Regions from separate parts of the Arthrobacter sp. NicSoilB11 genome, predicted to be linked through region 3. Evidence: predicted binding sites of a transcription regulator. Region 3 holds the regulator's gene; each other region holds the start of a gene.

Region 1 (5,214 bases), 1.7 Mb from region 3:
TGGTGTTGAGTTCCGGGACGACGGCGGCGCCGGCGTTTTGGTATGCCTGGTCAGCGTGCCCGGCGCCGTCCCCCGCGCCGGTCTCCACCAGGACCTCCAGCCCCATCCCGGCCAGCTGCCTGACGGTATCCGGCGTGGCGGCCACACGACGCTCGCCCTCCCGGCGTTCCCGCGGTATGCCCAGTTTCACCCGCCGACCCCTCCTCCTGACAAGCGATGCAGCGGCTCTGCTGCACGCAGTTGGCTAGAGTCTATGGCCCGTTCAGCTGCGGCGGGAGTGGTGCGCTGTGCTTGTGTGGAAACAGTTACATGGCAAGCGGCCTTGAGCGCGGTCCACCGCGGGAGGGAGGGTCAGCCGCGGGTGGTTGGGCCAGGGCCGCCGTAATCGAGTGCGATCCGCCGCGCGGTCTCCATCAACGGGGGAAGGACTGACGCTTCAATGTCCTGGGCGGCCGCCCGGTGCGTCTGCAGTGAAACATTCGCCGCAGCCACCACCTCGTTCCCCCGCCGCACCGGCACGGCCACGCCGCGCAGGCCTTCCTCGAGCTCCTGGGAAACCATGGACCAGCCCCTTTTACGCGCCAGCTCCACTTCGGAACGCAGGTCGTCAATGCTGCTGATGGAGCGGTCGGTGTAGCGGTGCAGCTGGACCGTGCGGAGATACTCCTCGAGCTGCGCCGGGGGCATTCCGGCGAGGAGCACCCGGCCCATTGAGGTCGCCCAGGCCGGAAACCGGGTCCCCACGGTAATGGAGACGCTCAACAGCCGCGGCGACGGCACGCAGGCAACGTAAACCACGTCGCCGCCGTCGAGGATGCACAAGGCCGTGGTCTCGTTCAGGTCCTCCGCCAGTTCCTTGAGGTGCGGCTGGGCCACCCCGGGAAGCGTAAGGCCGGCCAGGTAGGCCCGACCGATGTCCAGGGAACGGGCGGTCAGTTCAAAGGCCTGGCCCTCGGCGCGGAGGTAGCCAAGATCTGCCAGGGTCAGGAGGAACCGGCGCGCGGAGGCGCGGGTCATGTCGGTCCGGGCAGCAACCTGGGAAACAGTGAGCCGTGGCTGGTCGGCGGAAAAGGCGAGCAGCACGTCGAAGGCCTTCTCAACCGACTTCACAAAGTAGGCTGGCTGCTCCTCCATGAACGTTGCGGTTCCTCTCCCGACGGTCGGCGCCCCGGCACAGGGTCCGCCGGGCTTCAGCGCCTGTCCGATCATATCGGGCCGGTGGGCACTGGAGTGCGGGGTGCGGCCCGCCGGTCAGGAGGCTGCCCGGATGCGTTCCAGCGTTTCCTTGAGCAGCCTCCCGGACTGCCCGTCGAGCCCCAGGAGCGGCACCATGGCCACCGCCTGTTCCCGCAGGTGCTCCCAGCCATCGATGCACCGGACTCCCATGCCACGCGCCCGGGCCACGCTTGCAGTGGTGTGGCGGGCATACACGAAGTCATAGACGACGGCGTCAGGGGCGAGTGGGCCGTCGCCCCATGCCGGACCGTCGGACATGCTTTTGCCGATGGGAGTGGCATTCACGATCAGGGAGGCATCGGCGGACAGCTCCTGCCCCTGCTGCCAGGAGACCGTCCGGGCGTCCATGCCGCGTTCCCGGGCAAGATCCAGCAATTCCGCCGCGGCGTGCGGGTCGCGGTCAGTGATGGAAACGGTCCCCAGATGCCCCTCCAGGGCGATCATCGCGGCCCTTGCCGCTCCACCGGCGCCCAGGAGGAGGGCGTGCCGTTGGTACTGGCCGCCCAGCAGCGCGGTCAGGGCGGATATATCGGTGTTGTGCCCCACCAGCCGTGTGCCCTTTCGAACCAGGAGGTTGCAGGCACCGCTCAACAGGACTGGGTCTGTTGCCTCGTCCGCTGTTTCCGCCGCCCAGTGCTTGTGCGGCATGGTCACGTTGGCCGCCACGATGCCGGGCGCCAGAAGCCGCCTGCGGACCTCGTCGAGGTCGCCGCCGGCCGGCACATCCCAGGCATCGTAGGTCCATTCAAGGCCGAGTTCCTGGAAAACAGGATTCCAGAGGCGCGGGGACATGGCCTTGGAAGCTGCTGATCCGATCAGGACTAAGCGGGAGGGTTCCATCGTGAAGCACCTTTCCGTCGGCGTTGTGATTGGCGTCACCGACTAGTATCCTCTTTGTAGGCGCATTACGCACACATGTTCGCAATGCGTACAAATAGAACAGATCCCCCGCCTTCAGCGTGGAAGGAAAACCCGGACATGACCGACATCGCAGCAGGAGCCCAGGCCAAGCCGACGCCTGAGGCACAACGCCGGCTAAAGCGCGCCAAGAAGGCAGCGCTGGCCGCATTCCTCGGCGGCGCCCTGGAGTACTACGACTTCTTCATCTACGCCACTGCCGCTTCCCTCGTCTTCTCGAAGATCTTCTTCCCGGCGGGCGACCCCACGGTTGCCTTGCTGGCCTCCTTCGCCACGTTCGGCGTGGCATACGTGGCCCGGCCCTTCGGCGCCGTGGTGTTCGGCCACCTTGGTGACAAGATCGGCCGGAAGAATACGCTCGTGCTCACCCTGGTGCTCATGGGCAGCGCAACGTTCCTCATCGGCGCCCTGCCGGACTTCAACACCGCCGGCTACTGGGCACCCGCGCTGCTGGTCCTGCTCCGCCTGATGCAGGGCCTCTCCGCCGGCGCCGAGACGGCCGGCGCCTCCGCCCTCTCCACGGAAGAGGCTCCCGAGGGCCGGCGCGGCTTCTTCGCCAGCTTTGCCATGAGCGGCATTTCCGCGGGCATCGTCATGGCATCCCTGGCCTTCCTGCCCGTGGCTGCCATGAGCGAGGCCGACCGCCTCGCCTGGGGCTGGCGGATCCCGTTCTGGCTCTCCCTGATCGTGCTCATCGTCGCCTACCTGGTCCGCCGGTCACTGGCCGAACCTGAGGTCTTCGAGGAAAAGCAGGAGCACGGTGAACTGGTGAAGCTTCCGTTCGCCAAGATGTTCCAGACCCACCCGGCGCAGTTCTTCCAGGTGGCGCTCATGTCCTTCGAAACGGTCACCAACACGTTCATGCAGTCATTCGGCCTGGCCTACGCCGTGTCCGTCGGCGTTCCCGCTTCCACCATGCTGTGGGTCAGCATCGTGGGCAACATCCTTGCCGTCTTCACCCAGCCCCTGACCGCGCGCCTGTCGGACACGTTCGGCCGCCGGCCCATCTTCATCATCGGCGTCCTGGGCTCCGGCATCATGATCTTCGTGTATTTCTCGGTGATCGCCACCGGCAACATCCCCATGATCTTCCTGACCAGCACGCTGATCACCGCCGGCACCTATGCCATGTCCAACGCGATCTACCCGGCCTGGTTCTCCGAGCTCTTCAACGTCAAGGTCCGCTACTCCGGCATGGCCATCGGGCTCCAGATCGGCATCCTGTGCGCCGGTTTCACCCCGCTGCTCGGCACCGCCCTGGTGGGCGCCGACAAGGCGAACTGGGGACCGGCAGCCTGGATCGTGGCGGGCTCGTCGATCCTCGCCGTGGCCGGCGCCTGGTGGGCGCGCGAGACCGCCAAGACGCCGCTGCGGGAGCTGGGCAACCCCGTCCGGTAGGGGCATTCACAGCCCCATAACGAACAGAAGAGGACGACGGCGGGAAGCACCCGCCGTCGTCCTCTTGCTTAACCTGGCGGCGCGGCGAGGCCCTGGTTGAGTGCGCAGGAACAGTCCCGGCGCACTCAGGCCAGGAGTGGACGCACGGCTGGGGTGGTATTGCTAACCGCGGGCGGTCAGGTCCGCGGAGATGAGTTTCGCGGTGGCCATGATCTCCTGCGCCACCGAGGCCAGGTAGGCTTCCCGGTCCGGTTTGGCCTCCACGGACTGGGCCTGCAGGGAGACGTTCACCGCGGCCACCACCTTGGGTCCGTCGTACACAGGAGCGGCAACGGACATCAGGCCCAGCTCCAGTTCCTGGTCCAGCAGGCACCAGCCCTGTGCACGGACCGTTTCCAGGACGGCCAACAGTTCCTGGACGGACCCGAGGGCGCGGGGGGTCAGGGGCTTGATGTCGGCCGCGGCGAGATAGGCCTTGAGGTCCGACGCCGGCAGGTGGGCCAGCAGGACCCGGCCCATGGAGGTGGCGTAGGCGGGGAACCGGGTGCCCACGGTGATCCCGATGGTCATGATGCGGCGCGTGGTGACGCGGGCAATGTAGGCGATGTCGGTGCCGTCCAGCACGGCGGCCGACGTCGATTCGCCGAGTTTGAGGGACAGTTCCTCCAGGTGCGGCTGGGCCAGTTGGGGCAGCGACAGCCCGGAGAGGTAGGCGTAGCCCAGCTGGAGGACTTTGGCCGTCAGCGCGAAGGTCTTGCCGTCGGTGCGCACGTACCCCAGCTCCACCAGGGTATGCAGGAACCGGCGTGCCGTGGCACGGGTCAGGCCCGTGCGGCCCGCCACCTCGGTGAGCGTCATGACCGGCCGGTCGGCGTCGAAGGCGCGGATCACCGCCAGCCCGCGGGCCAGCGACTGGACGTACTGGTCGCTGGCCTGCGGGGTTGGCTGGATATCGGTACCTGCGGCGTCGGTCATGGTAACCAATCCTAGGGCCGTCCTTAGCCGGCCGAGGCGGCCTTGAGCGGGACGGGGATGAGTTCCTGGAGTTCCTCGAGGGTGCAGCCAAAAGTCTCGCGGACGGTGACACCGTTGGGACCGGTGAGGAAGACGGCTTTGTCCGTGTAGACGCGGGTGACGCAGTTGACGCCGGTGACCGGGTAGGTGCAGGCCTCGACGATCTTGGAGGCGCCGTCGCGGGTCAGGAGGGTCATCATGACGAAGACGTCCTTGGCGCCGGTTGCCAGGTCCATGGCACCGCCGACGGCGGGAATCGCCCCGGGTGCGCCGGTGTGCCAGTTGGCCAGGTCACCGGTGGCCGAGACCTGGAAGGCGCCCAGGACGCAGATGTCCAGGTGCCCGCCGCGCATGATGGCGAAGGAGTCGGCGTGGTGGAAGTAGGAAGCGCCCGGGAGTTCGGTCACGGGAATCTTGCCGGCATTGATCAGGTCCTCATCGATCTCGTCGCCCTTGGCTTCGGGGCCCATGCCCAGCATGCCGTTCTCGGTGTGGAGGGTGATGTTCTGGTCCTCGGTGAGGTAGTTGGACACCAGGGTGGGCTGGCCGATCCCGAGGTTCACGAACGAGCCCGGGGCGATGTCGCGGGCCACGAGCCGGGCGAGGTCATCCCGGCCCAGGGGCGTGGCGGAGGTCTGGAGTGATGTT
Region 2 (5,214 bases), 700 kb from region 3:
CTGCTGGCCAGGGCCAGGAGCGGCGGCATCGGCCCCACCCTGCGGCTGTACCGGCCGGCTCCCACTGTGGCGTTCGGGCAGCGGGACACCCGCCTGCCCGGCTTTGACGCCGCCGCCCGGGCCTGCCGGGACAACGGCTTCGAACCCCTGGTCCGGCGGGCGGGGGGACGCGCGGCCGCCTACCACCGTGGCACCCTTGTGGTGGACCATATCGAACCGGACGCGGACGCCGTCGCCGGTTCCAAAACCAGGTTCGGTTACTTCGGTGAGCTCTTTGCGCAGGCGCTGCGGGGCGTTGGGGTGCAGGCGGCGGTGGGGGAAATCCCAGGCGAGTACTGTCCCGGTGAATTCAGCGTGCATGGAACGGATCCAGCGGACAACTCCCGGCGGGTGAAACTGGTGGGTACCGCGCAGCGTGTGGTCTCGGGTGGCTGGCTCTTCAGCTCCGTCATCGTGGTGGAGGATTCCGCCCCGATCCGCAAGGTCCTCACCGACAGCTATGCCGCGCTCGGCCTGGACTGGGACCCGGCAACCGCCGGTGCCGCCAACGACCTGGTGCCCGGCCTTGACGTGGCAGCCGTTGAGCGGTCCCTGCTGGAAACATATGCGGGCCATGCCACCCTGGAAACTGCTTCCTTCAGCAGCCTGGGGGCATGACCCGCACTAAAGTTGCGGCGATGCCGCGCCTTGGGCCGGTCAGGCAGCCAGCCGGCTCTTGACCTCGGCAGCAGACGGGTTGGTGGCTGCGGAGCCGTCCGGGAAAAGCACGGTGGGAACCGTACGGTTGCCCCCGTTCAGCTGCTCCACGAGTTCGGCAGTGCCGTCCACCTCTTCGATGTTGACTTCCGTGTAGCCGATGCCCTGCGCGTCCAGCTGCTTCTTGAGCCGGTTGCAGTAGCCGCACCAGGTGGTGGAGAACATCGTGATGGTGCCGGATTCGGGAGTGAAGTCCACAGGGATCTCCTATACGTCGCTTGAAAGGTTTCCTTACCGTCAACCGTAGCGTGGCTGCCGGTATTCCCCGGTGCCTGACGCCTGGAACGGCGCCGGATGACAGTTTGTGGCGGGCGGTGGCAAGCTGGTGCCATGTGTGGACGCTACGTAATGGCACGTGCCGTGGGGGACCTGCTGGCTGAGTTCGATGCCGAGCTGGAGAGCGAGGTGAGCATCCCGCCGTCGTGGAACGTGGCACCCACCGATGCCGTCCCCATCGTGCTGGAGCGCCTGGTGGATGACAGTGCCGCGCCCCGGCAGGTGCGCCAGCTGCACGTGGCACGCTGGGGCCTGGTCCCGTCCTGGGCCAAGGACCCCGGAATCGGTTCCCGCATGATCAACGCCCGGAGCGAATCGGTGCTGGAGAAGCCGGCGTTCCGGAAGGCAGTCCAGTCCCGCCGCTGCGCGGTCCCGGCCGATGGCTACTACGAATGGAAGCAGGGACCTGGGAAGTCGAAGCAGCCCTACTACGTGCACCCGGGCACGGACCACGGGCTGGTCTTCGCCGGCCTCTACGAGTGGTGGAAGGACCCCTCCGTTCCCGAAGGGGATCCGGGCCGCTGGCTGCTCTCAACGTCCATCCTCACGGCAGACACGCCTCCGCCGGGGTCTGAATCCACCATCTTCGGGAAGCTGACGGAGCTGCACGACCGCGTCCCCCTGCCCATGGACAGGGACACCATGGAGGCATGGCTGGATCCGCAGGCGGATGACGCCGCCGGACTCGTGGACCTGGTGCGGTCCGGCGTCAAGAATGCCGCGGCCGACTGGCGGGTGGAGTCGGTGGGCAAGGAAGTGGGCAATGTCCGCAATAACGGCCCCGAACTGATCCGCCCGGTCGAAGCCCTGTTCTAGCTGCCCTGTTCTAGCGCCCTGTTTTCCCAGCCCTGTTTTTCAGCCCAGCTCCAGCAGCCGCACCCCATGGTGAGGCCGGGGATCAGACGGTGACCCTGCCGGCGTCGTCCACTCCCCACGTGGGGTTGTACGCCACTTCCCAGCGGAACCCGTCGGGGTCGGCGAAATACCCCGTGTAGCCGCCCCACGGCTGGGTGACCGGCTCGGCAATGATGTCAGCGCCGGCCTTCGCGGCCTCTTCCATGACCCTGTCCACGTCCCCGGGACCGGCGACGTTGTGGCTGAGGGTGATGCAGGGGATGCCGGCGGGAGGGCTGGTGCCCGCTTCGGCCTGCATCTGGCGGACGTCCCACAGGGACAGCACCAGGCCGTGGTTCACCTGGATGAACAGCACTTCCCCGGCAACCTCACGGTGGACCGGCCAGCCAAGGCCATCAACGTAGAAGTCGCGGGATGCCTGAACATTGCGGACTCCGAGGGAGATAAAGTCGACTCTTGGCTCCATGCTTCGATACTGTCAGATGATGGCGACAATTCAAGGAAACGATAGGGATGCCCGGGCCGACAAGGAACAGCTCGCTGCCGTTCGGGTTGCCGTTGATGAGGTGGATGAACAGATTGTCACCCTCATTGCCCGCCGCGAACGGCTGATCAGGATCGCCGGGACCCTCAAGGGTGATGACGCAGAGGTGCGTGCCCCGGGACGGGTGGAGCGGATCATCGAGCACGTCCGGTCCGCCGCAGAGAAAAAGGACATCGATCCGGACATCGTCGAAGCAACCTACCGGGCGATGATCTCCGCGTTTATTGAACTTGAACTGCGGATCCACAAAGAAAACAGCTGACCTGTTCCGGGGGCTGGCGGAGGAGCCCTAAAGGGCTTCCTCCACCGGCACCCCGTGCTGGAACTCCCGGCCGTCCGCCTCACTGAAGGCTGACAGGACATGGCCCTGCCCCAGCCCGGTCAAGGCCGTCGCGGGAAAGCTCCCGGTAATGCTGTTGTCCGAGTGGGACACTCCCGACAGGTCGTAGTCTTCCTCGATTCCCTGGTCCCGGTTGAACGAGTAGCAGGCGATTGCCTCCCCGTTCATGAACTCAATGCACAGCCGTCGTTGCATGGAATAATCCGGCGAGGCTCCCATCAGGCCCACCACATAGGCCCCGGAGTCCGGAATGGTGCCGTCGATGTCGAACCGTGCAACCAGGGTGGAGTCCTGGGTCTTGATGCTTGCCTGCTTCAGGAGTGCGTCATCGGTACTCATGCCATCATCCTGCTCCCTGCCGCACGCTCCGTCCACCCCCGCCTATGTTTTGCTGCCTCCCCGGCGTAGACTGGATTCGTTCGAATACATATTCGAATAAGGGTCAAAATCTGCAGCTGCAGGGAGGCGCACGTGGGCATGTTCAGCGAGTCCGTTGACGTGGTGTGCTCCGCTTCCGGGCAGCCGGAATCCCTGACGTGGGCAGGAACGTCATACATCGTCTGTGCCGAACCTGTCCGCTGGTATGAACGCCGGCAATGGTGGGCAGAGGATACCCGGGCTCCGCTGGGAAGCGGACCGGGCGTGGTGGACCACGAAATCTGGCGGGTCCAGGTACTGCCTGCCAAAGTGGCGTCCCGCCCGATGGGGCCAGGAGAACCTGCCGTTGCCGAACCCCTCACCCTTGACCTGACCCGCCATATCCGCAGTGGCCGTTGGCGGCTGCTGCGGATCCATGACGGCCTTCGCCCCAAAACCGCATGAATCCCCACCTCCCATCACCATGAGCTTTACCCACCTCCACGTTTCCACGGCATTTAGTGCCCACTACGGTGTCTCCTGGCCTGAAGAGCTGGCAATGGCGGCCGCAGCCGACGGCGCAACGGCCCTTGCCTGCACCGACCGGGACGGGCTGTACGGCACCATCAAGCACCTCAAGGCCTGCATGGCGGCGGGCATCGACCCCATAGTGGGGGTGGACCTTGCAGTATTTGACGACGACGGCGATCACCGCACACAGGTATCCGGCAGGGTGGTGGTGCTGGCCCGCGGCCACAACAACGGTGCCGGGTACCGTGCGCTGTGCCGGCTGGTTTCCGATGCCCACGCCAGGACCTCGGGGAAAGCCGGGGGAGCGGTGCCCGCCGCGGTCACCCGTGCCGAACTCGCCTCCCGCACCCTTGACCCCCAGACCCTCAAGCCGGTGCTGACCGTCCTGATTGGACCGGATTCCGACGTCGGACGGGCCATGGGTGGCCGGCGCTACCTGCGTCCACGGACCCTGTTCAAGCAATGGCTGGATGCCATGCCCGCTGGAACGGTCGTGGCGGAAATTGTCTCCCAGCTCAGCGCTCCGGGGACTCCCTTCAGCACCGCACATGCAGTCCGCATGCTCAGGCTCGCAGAGGAACACCACGTACCCGCCATCCTCACCAACGCCGTCAGGTACTGTGCCGCAGACGGCGCACCAACCGCTGACGTCCTGGATTCTGCCCGGACCCTGAAGTCCCTTCCGGAACTTGCAGGTGAACCGCTCCTGCAGCCCACCGGGCAGGGCTGGCTGAAAACCTCCGAACAAATGCTGGGACTGGGAAAGGAAATCATTTCCGCTGCCGGTTACGGTGCAGCAGACCTCAAACAGCTGATGGCGCAAACAGAGGCGCTCGCCGACCTCTGCCGGATCGACCCCAGCACCGATATGGGGTGGAAGCAGCCAGTGGTTCCGGAAGCATCGGTTATTGGGATCAGCCAGGATCCGCACGCCGAACTGATCCGGCGCTGCCATGCGGGAATCGGCAGGCGTTTCCCGGGGATCTCAGGAAAACCCGAACAGGAGATGCTGTCCCGGCTGGAGCATGAGCTTGGCATCATCCGGAACCTGGGTTTCTCCGCCTATTTCCTGACGGTGGCGGAGGTATCCCGCATGATCCAGGACATGGGGGTCCGGGCGGCCGCCAGGGGCTCAGGAGCCTCAAGCCTGGTCAACTACCTGATCGAGGTCAGCCATGTGAATCCCCTCCAGCATGACCTGATCTTTGAACGTTTCCTTTCCAACGACCGGGCCACCCTCCCTGACATTGACATCGATGTGGAAAGCGCGGAACGCCACAACGTGTACCACAGGATTTTTGACCGGTTCGGCCCGGAGCGCGTCACCCTGATGAGCATGCAGAACGGGTACCGGGCCCGGGGGGCGGTTCGCGACGCCGGGCTGGCGCTGGGCATGGACGACGGCGAGGTGGGGGAGATCGCCAAGCAGTTGTGGCGCTTCTCCGCCCGGAAGTTCCGTGAAGCACTGCAGGAAAAGCCCGAACTCCGGGAGTTCGCTGGCCGGGTGGAGCAGCGCGACACGGACGGGAACCAGCAGCTTGACCTCCTGGTGGAC
Region 3 (5,214 bases):
TGCACGTGGTGGACGTGTCGCATCCGGACCCCGAAGGGCAGATCGCCGCCGTCCGGAAGGTCTTCAGCGAAGTTGATGCCCGCAAGGTGCCGGAGATCATCGTGCTGAACAAGGCTGATGCAGCTGACCCGTTCGTGGTGGAGCGCCTGAAGCAGCGCGAACCGCGGCATGTGGTGGTCTCGGCCCGGACGGGTGAGGGCATCCCGGAACTGCTGAAGGCCATCAGCGAAGCCATTCCCCGGCCTTCGGTCAAGATGGAACTCCTCATCCCGTATGACCGCGGAGACCTGGTCAGCAAGCTCCATGAGTCCGACGCTGAAATCCTCAGCGTTGACCACGTTGAGGCAGGTACCAGGGCTGCGGTGAAGGTCCGCGAGGGCCTGGCGTCCGAACTGGAACCATTCATCGTCAATGAGTGACCCCGCCGCCGGCGAAACCGCGCAGACGGCCGGCGAGCAGTTCGTCATCGAACTGCTCGACCGCGCCGTCGCCGGCATGGGCGGACAAAGCCGCACCGGACAACACGAGATGGCCCGGCAGGTGGCCCGGGCCATCAAAACCGGCAACCACCTGCTGGTCCAGGCGGGCACGGGCACGGGCAAGTCGCTGGCCTACCTGGTGCCGCTCATCGCCCACGCCCTGGAGAGCAACAAGCCCGCTCTGGTGTCCACGGCCACGCTGGCCCTGCAAACCCAGATTGTTGGCAGGGACCTGCCGCGGCTGCTGAAGAACATCACCCCGGCCCTGGAACGGCCGGTCAAGGTTGCCTTGGTGAAAGGCCGGTCAAACTATGTCTGCCGGCACAAACTGGAAGGCGGGTTCCCCTCCGAGGAGCCTTCCGAGGGTCAGCTTTTCTCCTTGGGCGAAGACACCAGCGTCCCGCACTTTGCCGCCTCCGTGGGCGGACCCTCGTCCCAGCTTGGCAAGGAGGTGGTGCGGCTCCGCGAGTGGGCGGAGAAGACGGCCACCGGCGACCGGGATGAGCTCCTGCCTGGTGTGACGGACCGTGCCTGGCGCCAGGTCTCCGTCACTTCCATGGAGTGCCTGGGGGCCCAAAAGTGCCCCATGGCCGCCGAGTGCTTCAGCGAGCTGGCCCGGCAGGACGCAGCCGAGGCAGATGTGGTGGTGACGAATCACGCCATGCTGGCCGTCAGCGCCTTCGAAGGACTTGCAGTCCTGCCCGAGTACGACGTCGTGGTGGTGGATGAAGCGCACGAGTTGCAGGACCGGGTCACCGGAGCCGTGTCCGGTCAGCTGTCGGTGGCCATGGTCCACGCTGCCGCTTCCGGCGCCCGCAAACATACCGCCATCACGGTGGACGCGCTGAACGCCGCAGCCGCAAACCTTGAACTGGCCCTCGCCGGTGCGCCCAGCGGCCTGCTTCCCAACGGGCTGAACGACGAACAGCTGGACTGCATGGACCAGTTGCGGGAGGCGTGCCGGGCCGCGTTGTCCGATTCCAAGGGGGACAGCAACGCCACGGCCGACGGCGGCCGGCAGCTGGCCCGGTCCCGCCTCATGCTCATCCTGGAATTGTGTGAGCGGCTTATTGCTGCCCGTGAAAACCGCGAGGTCGTGTGGTTTTCCCGGGCCGGCACGTTCGATCCCGGCCAGGGATATTCCCAGCCCGATGACAATGCCCCGGTGCTGGTCAACATCGCGCCGCTGTCCGTGGCAGGCAGGCTCCGGGAAGGACTCTTCGCCGGGCACACCGTCGTGCTGACGTCCGCAACCCTCGCCATTGGCTCGGCATTTGAACCCGCGGCCGGGGGACTGGGCCTTATCGGCGACGGCGCACCCAGCTGGACGGGTGTGGATGTCGGCTCGCCCTTCGACTACCCGAAACAGGGCATCCTCTACGTGGCCGGCCACCTGCCAAAGCCGGGCCGCGGCGTTTCGCCGGAGGCGCTGGAGGAACTGGAAGCGCTCATCAAAGCGTCCGGCGGGGGTGCCCTCTGCCTGTTTTCATCCCGACGGGCTGCCGAAGAGGCTGCCGACGCCCTGCGGCCGAAGCTCGATGTGACTGTCCTCTGCCAGGGCGAGTCGACCATGACCGCTTTGGTGAAGCAGTTCGCCGACGAACCGGACACCTGCCTCTTCGGGACTATGTCCCTGTGGCAGGGGGTTGACGTTCCGGGAGGCTCCTGCCGCCTGGTGGTGATCGACCGCATCCCGTTCCCCAGGCCGGATGATCCGCTGATGACCGCGCGTTCGCGTGCCGTGGCCCAGGCCGGCGGAAACGGCTTCATGTCCGTCTCGGCCACGCATGCCGCCATCAGGCTGGCCCAGGGTGCCGGCCGCCTGATCCGGTCCACGGGAGACAAGGGAGTGGTGGCCGTTCTGGATTCCCGGCTGGCAACAGGGCGCTACGCCGGATTCCTCCGCGGCGCCCTGCCGCCGTTCTGGGCTACCACGGACCGCAGCAAGGCGCTGGCGGCATTGGCCAGGCTGGGCGCGGACGCGGCCACGTAGGGCCCGGCAGGCGAACGACGCCAGCGGGGGCAGCCGCCGTGCAATTTCCGGCAGGCCGTCCCTTCGCGGGAGACGCGGTCAGAGGGAACGCAGGACCGAGACAACCTTGCCCATGATGGTGGCATGGTCGCCCAGAATGGGTTCGTACTGCGTGTTTTGGGGCAGCAGCCAGGTGTGGCCGTCGCGCTGGCGGAATGTCTTGACGGTTGCCTCGTCATCCAGCAGGGCAGCAACGATGTCCCCGTTGGCTGCGTCCGCCTGGCGCCGCACCACCACCCAGTCACCGTCACAGATGGCGGCATCCACCATGGAGTCGCCGGCCACCCTAAGCATGAAGAGCTCGCCCTGGCCGACCAGCTGGCGGGGGAGCGGCATGACATCCTCCACGAGCTGCTCAGCGAGGATGGGACCGCCGGCAGCGATCCGGCCAACCAGCGGAACCATGGCCGTATCCAGCGCGGTGGGCAGCTCCGTTACCGTGGCACCGCCGCCCGTGGCCTGCGGCGCGGGGGAGGCGCCGGCGGCATTGCTTCCGCTGTCCAGCGTGAGGGGCATCAGCACCTCCATGGCCCGCGGCCGTTTGGGGTCGCGCCGCAGGTAACCCAGCTTCTCCAGCTGCGAGAGCTGGTGGGTCACGCTGGACAGGCTGGCCAGGCCAACCGTGTCGCCGATCTCCCGCATGGAGGGCGGGTAGCCGTTGTCATTGACCGAGCGCTGGATGGTCTCGAGGATCTTCTTCTGCCGGGGGGTCAAGCCCTTGGCGGTCTTCCTGGGTTGCGGGGCGGTCCTGCCCCCGGCGGCTGCTGCTGCCATATTCGCCAATGCCTTTCGCTTGCCGCCGGATCTTCCGTTGCGGCCTGTTCCACAGCGCCGCCGGAAGGACTCCCACTGTCATTGTCAGACCCTGCTGTTCAACTTCAGTGGTGGTTGTTCTTTGGTTCAAAGCTAGGCCAGCCACATTGCTTTTTCAAACATTTGTTCTAGCGAGTCTCGACATTGTTCGTTGATAGGTGCTAAAACTTAACAAGCAAAGTTCGAACATGTGTTCTAGCCAGCGATTGCCCCGTTCGAAAACATGGCCGGAGAAGCTCCGGACATGGTGTGAACGGCAGGGCGGCAGCGGGCGGACACCCGGGCAGCACGGCAGGTCCAGGAGGGCTTAGTTCATGTCAGCTTTATCTCTTCACCAGGTTTCACCTACGCACCGCGTTTCCCTGCAGACCCGGAAGCCCTCGCAGCGCCGGACGCCGTCAGCAGCGCCCCTGCGGCTGACCCGCCGGGGGCGGATCGTCCTGATCGGAGTTCCGCTTGTGCTCCTCGCGGTACTCCTGCTGTCCCTGTCCGGACTTTTCAACGCACCGGCCAAGGCATCCGATTCAGCTGCGGATTTGGCCGTGACGCCGACGGTCACCGTGACGGTGCAGGCGGGCCAGTCGTTGTGGAGCATCGCAGGCGCTGTTGCTCCGGACCGCGATGCCCGGGACGTGGTGGCGGACATCGTCCAGCTCAACAACCTTCCGGCCGCCGCTGTGCTGCCGGGGCAGCAGCTGTTCGTCCCCACGCACTGAGCGGCACCTGGGGTTGGCCTTTGAGAAAGATGACCGGGACAGCAACGCCGGTGGCGAACAGAATCCGTCACATTTTCCGGTAGTTGCCGCGGCAACTAAACTGTTCAGGTGAACGACCAGCTAGAGCGTCTGAACCGACTTCCCCTCCGCAGCAATCTTCGCGGGCTGACCCCCTACGGGGCACCCCAACTGGACGTTCCCATTTTGCTGAACGTCAATGAGAACACCCATGGTGTTCCGGCGGACGTGCGCGCCGCCATCAGCGCGGCGGTCACGGAAGCAGCTGCAGGCCTCAACCGGTACCCGGACAGGGAATTCACCGACCTGCGGAAAGCTCTCGCGGAATACCTGGGGCACGGGCTCGACGAATCAAACCTCTGGGCAGCCAACGGCTCCAACGAGGTCCTGCAGCAGATCCTCCAGGCCTTCGGCGGCCCCGGCCGCACCGCCCTGGGCTTTCCACCCACGTACTCCATGTACCCTCTGCTCGCCAGCGGAACCGACACCCAATACATCACGGGAGTGCGCTCGGAAGGCTACGACCTGAGCGCCGAATCCGCCGCCCGGCAGGTCGAGGAGCTGCGGCCCAACATCGTCTTCCTCTGCTCGCCCAACAACCCCACGGGGACCGGCCTGGGGCTTGACGTTGTGGAGGCTGTCTATGACGCCGGCGAGGACAGCCAGACCGTGGTGATCGTCGACGAGGCCTACCACGAGTTCGCGCATGACGGCACGCCCAGCGCCCTGACCCTGCTGCCCGGCCGGGAGCGGCTGATAGTTTCCCGCACCATGAGCAAGGCCTTCGCGCTCGCCGGCGCCCGCCTCGGCTACATGGCCGCGGCCCCGGAGGTCACCGATGCCCTGCGGCTGGTGCGCCTTCCGTACCACCTGTCCGCGATTACCCAGGCAACCGCACTGGCCGCGCTCCAACACCGCGAGGCACTGATGGCCGATGTCCAGGACATCAAGGCGCAGCGGGACCGCATTGTGGCCGAACTGACCAGGATGGGCCTCAAGCCTGCCGCCTCGGACTCCAACTACGTGTTCTTCGGGGGCCTGGAAAATCCGCACCAGGTATGGCAGGAGCTGCTGGACGCCGGAGTGCTCATCCGCGACGTGGGCATCCCCGGCCACCTTCGGGTCACCGCAGGCACTGAGGCGGAAACCACAGCCT

Evidence for each region. Region 3 encodes LexA, which represses DNA repair genes until DNA is damaged. Its sites were predicted from a motif close to TCGAACANNTGTTCGA; they were not measured.
Region 1: a site for LexA is predicted at 2,144-2,159, ahead of LDO14_RS20065 (shikimate dehydrogenase). Genes of this name have one in related genera too.
Region 2: a site for LexA is predicted at 3,191-3,206, ahead of LDO14_RS10790 (DUF6504 family protein). Genes of this name have one in related genera too.

The regions. Positions count from the first base shown of each region.
Region 1 covers NZ_AP024657.1:4,311,633-4,316,846, forward strand. Annotated here, with positions in the region: gene LDO14_RS20055 (Re/Si-specific NAD(P)(+) transhydrogenase subunit alpha) at 1-190, opposite strand, end outside; gene LDO14_RS20060 (IclR family transcriptional regulator C-terminal domain-containing protein) at 352-1,134, opposite strand; gene LDO14_RS20065 (shikimate dehydrogenase) at 1,252-2,076, opposite strand; gene LDO14_RS20070 (MFS transporter) at 2,215-3,552, shown strand; gene LDO14_RS20075 (IclR family transcriptional regulator C-terminal domain-containing protein) at 3,715-4,527, opposite strand; gene LDO14_RS20080 (3-oxoacid CoA-transferase subunit B) at 4,551-5,214, opposite strand, start outside.
Region 2 covers NZ_AP024657.1:2,349,343-2,354,556, reverse strand. Annotated here, with positions in the region: gene LDO14_RS10820 (lipoate--protein ligase family protein) at 1-657, shown strand, start outside; gene LDO14_RS10815 (mycoredoxin) at 697-954, opposite strand; gene LDO14_RS10810 (SOS response-associated peptidase) at 1,105-1,848, shown strand; gene LDO14_RS10805 (VOC family protein) at 1,931-2,353, opposite strand; gene LDO14_RS10800 (chorismate mutase) at 2,370-2,693, shown strand; gene LDO14_RS10795 (hypothetical protein) at 2,721-3,110, opposite strand; gene LDO14_RS10790 (DUF6504 family protein) at 3,243-3,593, shown strand; gene dnaE (DNA polymerase III subunit alpha) at 3,613-5,214, shown strand, end outside.
Region 3 covers NZ_AP024657.1:1,653,774-1,658,987, forward strand. Annotated here, with positions in the region: gene hflX (GTPase HflX) at 1-419, shown strand, start outside; gene LDO14_RS07715 (ATP-dependent DNA helicase) at 412-2,472, shown strand; gene lexA (transcriptional repressor LexA) at 2,551-3,285, opposite strand; gene LDO14_RS07725 (LysM peptidoglycan-binding domain-containing protein) at 3,639-4,040, shown strand; gene LDO14_RS07730 (histidinol-phosphate transaminase) at 4,149-5,214, shown strand, end outside.